Regions from separate parts of the Streptomyces anthophorae genome, predicted to be linked through region 2. Evidence: predicted binding sites of a transcription regulator. Region 2 holds the regulator's gene; the other holds the start of a gene.
The links. The regulator HrcA, encoded in region 2, represses chaperone genes, less so after heat shock. The targets are predictions, from matches to a motif close to TTNGCACTCNGNNNNNCNGAGTGCNAA.
Positions count from the first base shown of each region.

Region 1 (4,350 bases), 1.8 Mb from region 2:
ATCCCCACCATCCTGCGCACCTACACGGGCGGGCAGTCCGAGGTCGCCGCCGAGGGCGCCACCCTCGCCGACGTCATCGCCGACCTCGAGAAGAACCACACCGGCATCGCCGCCCGCGTCCTCGACGACCAGGGCAAGCTGCGCCGCTTCGTGAACGTCTACGTGAACGACGACGACGTCCGCTTCGAGCAGGGCCTGGAGACGGCGACGCCGGACGGCGCCGGGGTCTCGATCATTCCCGCCGTCGCCGGAGGCTGACCATCAAGCACGGCGTCGGCCGCTGATCTTTTGCGGGTCTACGCAGAGTTATCCGAATTGCCCCCTCCGCGAGAGAAACGGAGGGGGCAATTCTGCATGGTTGAGCGCGGTACAGTTGGGGAAGCTGCTGCGTTTCCCCGCACGGTGCATGACGGGCGCATATGAGTTCTCGCCCGCGACCCGACAAGAAGTAGCCAAAGTGTCCAGCCCTTTCGGGCCTTTTATGGCATTTACGCGGCCCGGCTTGCCCCGGGATCCGGTGAGTTGGCCCGGTTTCCCCGATCTGGCGTGCCCAGAATTCTCGTCCGATTGACCTGTTGCAGACGGCAGTTGGGCAGATACATTCAGCCGCGGTCGACGCGTTCCGGCGCACACCCCCATATCCCATGGGGCGTGAGGTCTGACCCGGGTCCGCGAAGTGCGGTCCTGCGCAAGGGCCAGTAATAGGGGAGTTAGGCATGGCTCAGGGCACCGTCAAGTGGTTCAACGCGGAGAAGGGGTACGGCTTCATCGCGGTCGACGGTGGTGCGGATGTTTTCGTCCACTACAGCGCGATTCAGATGGACGGCTACCGCACCCTCGAGGAGGGGCAGCGGGTCGAGTTCGAGATCTCGCAGGGCCAGAAGGGGCCGCAGGCCGACATGGTCCGCGTGGCCGCCGGCTGAACGCGCGCGTCAGACTGCAAGCTTGTACGTCGCACGTCATGGAGGGCTCGTCTCCCGGGTAACCGGGGGCGGGCCCTTCGTGCTGCACGCGCCCGCATCGGATCTGTGGTAGCCGCTTGCACTCGCATGGGTCGAGTGCTAATCATTGGGCTTAGCACTCTCCGAGTGAGAGTGACAAAACTTGGATCGGGTCGGTGAGGTCCGCAGGCCGGGTGGGGCAAGGAACCACAAGGCGCGCAGGCCGTCCGTCGCGGGCACCAGCACGGTCCTTTTGCGTTAGCCACCCCGTCCGGGAGGACCACTTCACATGGCCAAGATCATCGCGTTCGACGAGGAGGCACGGCGCGGCCTCGAGCGCGGCATGAACCAGCTCGCCGACGCCGTCAAGGTGACCCTGGGCCCCAAGGGTCGCAACGTCGTCCTCGAGAAGAAGTGGGGCGCCCCCACGATCACCAACGATGGTGTGTCCATCGCCAAGGAGATCGAGCTCGAGGACCCGTACGAGAAGATCGGCGCCGAGCTGGTCAAGGAGGTCGCGAAGAAGACGGACGACGTCGCCGGTGACGGCACGACGACCGCGACCGTCCTGGCCCAGGCGCTCGTTCGCGAAGGCCTTCGCAACGTAGCCGCCGGCGCCAACCCGATGGCCCTCAAGCGCGGCATCGAGAAGGCCACCGAGGCCGTCTCCGCCGCCCTTCTCGAGCAGGCCAAGGAGGTGGAGACCAAGGAGCAGATCGCCTCCACCGCCTCCATCTCGGCCGCCGACACCCAGATCGGCGAGCTCATCGCCGAGGCCATGGACAAGGTCGGCAAGGAAGGCGTCATCACGGTCGAGGAGTCCCAGACCTTCGGTCTGGAGCTCGAGCTCACCGAGGGCATGCGCTTCGACAAGGGCTACATCTCGGCGTACTTCGCCACCGACATGGAGCGTATGGAGGCCTCGCTCGAGGACCCGTACATCCTGATCGTCAACTCGAAGATCGGCAACGTGAAGGACCTCCTTCCGCTGCTCGAGAAGGTCATGCAGTCCGGCAAGCCGCTGCTGATCATCGCCGAGGACGTCGAGGGCGAGGCCCTGTCGACCCTGGTCGTCAACAAGATCCGTGGCACCTTCAAGTCCGTCGCCGTCAAGGCCCCGGGCTTCGGTGACCGCCGCAAGGCCATGCTCGGCGACATCGCCATCCTCACGGGCGGCACGGTCATCTCCGAGGAGGTCGGCCTCAAGCTCGAGAACGCCGGTCTCGACCTGCTCGGCCGCGCCCGCAAGGTCGTCATCACCAAGGACGAGACGACGATCGTCGACGGCTCCGGTGAGAGCGACCAGGTCCAGGGTCGCGTCAACCAGATCCGTGCCGAGATCGAGAACAGCGACTCGGACTACGACCGCGAGAAGCTCCAGGAGCGCCTCGCCAAGCTCGCCGGCGGCGTGGCCGTCATCAAGGCGGGCGCGGCCACCGAGGTCGAGCTCAAGGAGCGCAAGCACCGCATCGAGGACGCCGTTCGCAACGCGAAGGCGGCCGTCGAGGAGGGCATCGTCGCCGGTGGTGGCGTGGCCCTGCTCCAGGCCTCCGCGGTCTTCGAGAAGCTGGAGCTCGAGGGTGACGAGGCGACCGGCGCCAACGCCGTGAAGCTCGCCCTGGAGGCCCCGCTCAAGCAGATCGCCGTCAACGGTGGTCTCGAGGGTGGCGTCGTCGTGGAGAAGGTGCGCAACCTGACCGTCGGTCACGGTCTGAACGCCGCCACGGGTGACTACGTCGACATGATCGCCGAGGGCATCATCGACCCGGCGAAGGTCACGCGCTCCGCGCTCCAGAACGCCGCGTCGATCGCCGCGCTGTTCCTGACGACCGAGGCCGTCATCGCCGACAAGCCGGAGAAGGCGGGCGCTGCGCCGGCCGGTGGCGGCATGCCGGGCGGTGACATGGACTTCTGAGCCGGTCGCGGTTCAGCTCGTCTGTAACCCGAGGGCGGCACCGTCTCCACGCGAGACGGTGCCGCCCTCGGGCGTTTTCGTGCGCCCACCCGTGGTTGACGCCTCGGGGCTCTGCCCCGGACCCCGCGCCTCAATCGCCGGCGGGGCTTGATTGGGCTACCCGTAGTCCTTGAGTCGCTCCGTAGTGGTACGGGCGGCGGTACTGGTAGACGCCGTTCTCGGGGGAGCTGTGGACGACGACCGTGTCGTTGTCGCGATCGACGAGGAGGTGGACGGGGATGTCCGAGCCGTCGGGCAACCGGTCGATGTATCCGGCGATGTACGCCTCTCGGTGCGGCAGGTGTGCGAAGTCCGTTCCTGTTCGCCGGAGTTGGTCCGGCGCGGAACGCTTGCCGTAGCCCGGGTTCGCGGCGGGATGCGCCTCAGGCGTCGACGAGGCGGCGTGCGTGGGGGCGGGGGCAGCACTAAAAGTGGGCGTCAGCCACGGGATCTCCTGTGATCTCGGTGGACAGACCCCCGTTAGGTGTTGGCGCACCGGCGGGGGTCGTTCGGTTATCGGGCATGCTAGAGCGTCGTCACCCTCCGTGGCAGGCCGGTGACGAAAAGTGTCCGCTTTTCTCAACTCGCAGGGTGGGAGGGTGGGTTGAGACCCACCTCCCCATCCTTGAAAGCAGTGCTCGGGGCGCGGGGCTTGAGCCTCGGGGCGGGTCGGGTCAGCTCCGTCGCAGGTCGGCGACGAACGCGGACCAGGGCTCCGCCCGGAGCACGAGCTTCGGACCGTCGGGGTTCTTGGAGTCCCGCACGCGCACGATGCCCGTCACCGGGGTGTGGGTGTCGGCGACTTCGAGGCAGTTGTTGCCCTCGCCACCGCTGTAGCTGGACTTGCGCCAGCTCCGGGCGCCGACGCCGTTCAGGTCGTACTCAGGGGTGCTGTTCCTCATGGGCGTAATCCTGCGCCACGGAGTCGAGCAGAGCCAGGGACTGTTTCGGGGTGAGTGCGTTGGCCCTGAGCAGGTCGTACGACAGCTGGTGGCGGGCGACGGTGGCCGGATCGTCCAACAGGCGTCCTGTGGCGGGGGCTTCGATCAGGGTGAGCGGTGGGGCGTCCTCGAAGTACATGAGCTTGAGCGAGCCGTGCAGCGACGCGTGGCCGCCCGCCGCGAACGGGAGGACCTGGACAACAGCCCGGCGGCTGCGGGCCAGACCGGCGATGTGGTGCAGGTTGGCGGCGATCACCGCGGGGCCGCCGACGGGTCGACGCAATGCCGCCTCGTCCAGAACCACCCACAACAACGGGGTTGTTGGATTGTCGAGGAGGCGGGCGCGCTCGACGCGGGCCGACAAGAGCTTGTCGATCGCCTCGTCCGGCGCCGTGGGCTGGTAGTCGAGGAACACCGCACGGGCGTAGTCGGGCGTCTGGAGGAGTCCGGGGATGAGCATCGCCCCGTACTCCATGATCGTGGTGGCCAGCGCCTCCGCCTCGGCTGCTTCGGC
Region 1 covers NZ_JBLWQQ010000001.1:4,181,317-4,185,666, reverse strand. The annotation lists gene ACNYS0_RS18765 (ubiquitin-like small modifier protein 1) at 1-258, shown strand, start outside; gene ACNYS0_RS18760 (cold-shock protein) at 717-923, shown strand; gene groL (chaperonin GroEL) at 1,231-2,856, shown strand; gene ACNYS0_RS18750 (hypothetical protein) at 2,987-3,391, opposite strand; gene ACNYS0_RS18745 (DUF397 domain-containing protein) at 3,570-3,797, opposite strand; gene ACNYS0_RS18740 (helix-turn-helix domain-containing protein) at 3,778-4,350, opposite strand, start outside.
Region 1: a site for HrcA is predicted at 1,075-1,101, ahead of groL (chaperonin GroEL). Genes of this name have one in related genera too.

Region 2 (4,350 bases):
CATGAAGAGGTTCACGCCGAAGGGGCGTCCGGTGAGCGCCCGCACCTGTTTGATCTCCTGGTACATCCCGTCGGCCGTTTTGTATCCGGCGGCGAGGAAACCGAGCCCTCCGGCCTCGGCCACGGCGGCGACCAGGGCGGGGTGCGAAGCGCCGCCCGCCATGGGGGCCTGCACGATCGGGAGGGGGCAGAGATCGGTCAGTGCGGAGGACATGCCCGCATCGTGCCACGTCCCCTCCGGGGGGCCGAATCGACCCGGCTCCCGCCCGCACACGTCACGGGGCTCCGCCCCGGACCCCGCTGCTCAATCGCCGCAGGGGCTGAAAATCAGGGCCCGGACATACCTATCGCCGGCGGGGCTTGATTTATCAAGCCCCGCCGGCGATTGAGGCGCGGGGTCCGGGGCGGAGCCCCGGGGCCGTAACGCCGGTGCGGCGTAAACGGGTGGCTCAACGGCCGTTGAACGCGTCCTTCAGACGGGAGAACAGACCCTGCTGACCCGGCTGGAACTGCCCCGTGGGCCGCTCCTCGCCGCGCAGCTTCGCGAGCTCCCGCAGCACCCGCTCCTGCTCCGGGTCCAGCTTCTGCGGCGTCATGACCTCGACGTGCACGATGAGGTCGCCACGGCCGCCGCCCCGCAGATGCGTGACACCGCGCCCGTGCAGCGGAACCGACTGGCCGGACTGGGTGCCGGGCCGGATGTCGATCTCCTCCGTGCCGTCGAGCGTCTCCAGCGGCACCTTCGTGCCGAGGGCCGCCGCCGTCATCGGGATGGTGACCGTGCAGTGCAGATCGTCGCCGCGCCGCTGGAAGGTCGGGTGCGGCAGCTCGTGGATCTCCACGTACAGGTCACCGGCGGGACCGCCGCCGGGGCCGACCTCGCCCTCGCCCGCGAGCTGGATCCGCGTGCCGTTGTCCACACCGGCCGGGATCTTCACCGTGAGCGTGCGACGGGACCGGATCCGGCCGTCGCCCGCGCACTCGGGGCACGGCGTCGGGACGACCGTGCCGAAGCCCTGACACTGCGGGCACGGCCGCGAGGTCATGACCTGGCCGAGGAAGGACCGCGTCACCTGCGAGACCTCACCGCGCCCGCGACACATGTCGCAGGTCTGCGCCGAGGTGCCGGGCGCCGCGCCCTCACCGCTACAGGTCGTACAGACCACAGCCGTGTCGACCTGAATGTCCTTGGTGGTGCCGAAGGCCGCCTCGTCCAGCTCGACCTCGAGCCGGATCATGGCGTCCTGGCCACGGCGCGTGCGGGACCGGGGTCCCCGCTGCGACGCCGTGCCGAAGAAGGCATCCATGATGTCCGAGAAGTTCCCGAACCCGCCGGCGCCGAAGCCACCGGCCCCGCCGCCTCCGCCGGCCTGCGACAGGGGGTCGCCCCCGAGGTCGTAGACCTGCTTCTTCTGCGGGTCGGAGAGCACCTCGTAGGCGGCGTTGATCTCCTTGAAGCGCTCCTGAGTCTTCGGGTCCGGATTCACGTCCGGGTGAAGCTCACGCGCCAGCCTTCGGAAGGCCTTCTTGATTTCGTCCTGGGAAGCGTCGCGGCGCACGCCGAGTACGGCGTAGTAGTCCGTGGCCACTTACGACTCCGCCAGGATCTGTCCGACGTAACGTGCCACTGCGCGTACTGCTCCCATCGTTCCCGGGTAATCCATGCGGGTCGGGCCGACCACGCCGAGCTTGGCCACTGCCTCGCCGCCCGAACCGTAGCCGACCGACACGACGGATGTGGAGTTGAGTCCCTCATGGGCGTTCTCATGACCGATCCGTACGGCCATGCCCGAATCTCCCAGCTCGCCAAGGAGCTTGAGGAGCACGACCTGCTCCTCAAGGGCCTCCAGAACGGGCCGGATGGTGAGGGGAAAATCATGTCCGAAGCGCGTGAGATTGGCGGTACCGCCGATCATCAGCCGCTCCTCGGTCTCCTCGACGAGTGTCTCCAGAAGAGTGGAGAGCACCGTGGAGACCGTGCCCCGGTCCTCCTGCTCGAAGGCCTCCGGCAGGTCCTGCACCAGCTGCGGCACGTCGGCGAACCTGCGGCCCGCGACGCGGCTGTTCAGCCGGGCCCGCAGATCCGCGAGGGAGGACTCGCCGAACGGCGCCGGGCAGTCGATCATCCGCTGCTCCACGCGCCCGGTGTCCGTGATCAGTACGAGCATCAGACGGGCGGGCGCGAGCGAGAGCAGCTCGACATGGCGCACGGTGGACCGGGTCAGGGACGGGTACTGGACGATCGCCACCTGCCGCGTGAGCTGCGCGAGCAGCCGCACGGTGCGGCCGACGACGTCGTCGAGATCGACGGCGCCGTCCAGGAAGTTCTGGATGGCGCGCCGCTCGGGCGCGGCCATCGGCTTCACGGCGGTGAGCTTGTCGACGAACAGGCGGTAGCCCTTGTCGGTGGGGATGCGCCCGGCGCTGGTGTGCGGCTGGGCGATGAATCCCTCGTCCTCCAGGGCTGCCATGTCGTTGCGCACGGTCGCCGGCGAGACCCCGAGCTTGTGCCGCTCGGTGAGCGCCTTGGAGCCGACGGGCTCCTCGGTGCCGACGTAGTCCTGGACGATGGCGCGCAGTACTTCGAGCCTGCGTTCGTTGAGCATCGGCGCACACCTCCAGAGAACAGCCGCTGCGTTCGTTCCTTGCGATCTTCCTGCTTTGGCACTCCCTGTGGGCGAGTGCCAATCTTCCCCGGCTCAGTGTACGGCCGGTGGGTACGGGCCCGGCAAGGGAGCTAGCGTCGAGGTATGGAGTTCGCGCAACGTATCGATTGGGCCTCGTCGGGCTGGGAGAGGCTCGCGCCGAACGTGGGGCGGGTGCGGTTGCCCGGCTGGGACTGCACGACCGGCCTCGTGGTCGGTGAAGACGCGGCACTCTTGATCGACACCGGATCCTCACTCCGTGAAGGCGCCCGGCTGCGCGCGGACACCCGGGCGCTCCTCGGTCCGCACCGAAGGGTGACGCATGTCGCGCTGACCCACCCCCATTTCGACCATGTGCTCGGCACGGCCGCGTTCGCGGGGGTCGAGGCGTACGGGGCGGTGGGCATCGACGCCCTCTTCGAGCACGGCGCCGAGGGGCTGCGCGCCGACGCCGTGCGCCACGGGGTGCCCCCGGAGGAGGCGGCCGAGGCGGTCGACATCCTCGTCACTCCGCCGCACCGGGTGTGCGGGGAGCGGACGCTCGACCTGGGCGGCGGCCTGACGGTACTGCTGGCGAACATCGGCCCTGCGCACAGCGGCCACGATCTGGCGGTGCTGGTCCCGGGCGCGCCGGAGATCGTCTTCTGCGGCGACCTGGTGGAGGAGTCGGGCGAACCGCAGGCGGGCCGGGACGCGGCGCCGGGGCACTGGCCCGCGGCGCTCGACCGGCTGCTCGACCTCGGCGGCGAGGACGCGGTGTACGTGCCGGGGCACGGTTCGGTGGTGAATGCGGAGTTCGTCCGCGCGCAACGCGCCACATTGGCGACGCGTTTCGGCGTGTCGTAGCCGGGGACCTGGGACTTCTCTTATCGTCCCTCGAATGCGCCAGTACTCTGCCGATCTCACTCCCCCGTGGAAGCGGAACAAGCCGACCCCCGAGGTGCCGGCCGAACCCGACCTCGTCGTCGAGGAGGTCACCACGGGCTTCTGCGGCGCGGTGATCCGGGTCGAGAAGACGGCGCAGGGGCCGACGGTCACGCTTGAGGACCGCTTCGGCAAGCTCCGGGTGTTCCCGATGGAGCCGCGCGGTTTCATGATCGACGGCAAGGTCGTCACCCTCGTACGTCCCTCGGCGCAGGCCCCGACGCGGCCGGCCCGCAGCGCGTCGGGATCGGTGGCGGTGCCCGGCGCCCGCGCCCGGGTGGCCCGCGCGGGCCGCATCTACGTCGAGGGCAAGCACGATGCCGAGCTCATCGAGCGGGTCTGGGGCCACGACCTGCGCATCGAGGGCGTGGCGGTGGAGTTCCTTGAGGGCGTCGACGACCTCCCGGCGGTCGTCTCCGAGTTCGCGCCGGGGCCGGACGCGCGGCTCGGGGTTCTCGTGGACCACCTGGTGCGGGGCTCGAAGGAGTGGCGCATCGCCCAGTCGGTGACGAGTGAGCACGCGCTGGTCGTGGGCCACCCCTACATCGACATCTGGGAGGCGGTGAAGCCGGCCTCGGTGGGCATCGAGGCGTGGCCGCGTGTGCCGCGCGGGCAGGACTGGAAGACGGGGGTGTGCCGGGCGCTCGGATGGCGGGTGGCGAACACGGGGGAGGCGTGGCAGCACATCCTGTCGCGGGTGCACTCCTACAAGGACCTGGAACCGGAACTCCTCGGCCGAGTCGAGGAACTGATCGACTTCGTGACGGCCCCGGCGTAACTCG
Region 2 covers NZ_JBLWQQ010000001.1:5,993,185-5,997,534, reverse strand. The annotation lists gene ACNYS0_RS27175 (nitronate monooxygenase) at 1-213, opposite strand, end outside; gene dnaJ (molecular chaperone DnaJ) at 449-1,588, opposite strand; gene hrcA (heat-inducible transcriptional repressor HrcA) at 1,589-2,605, opposite strand; gene ACNYS0_RS27160 (MBL fold metallo-hydrolase) at 2,750-3,490, shown strand; gene ACNYS0_RS27155 (DUF3097 domain-containing protein) at 3,525-4,346, shown strand.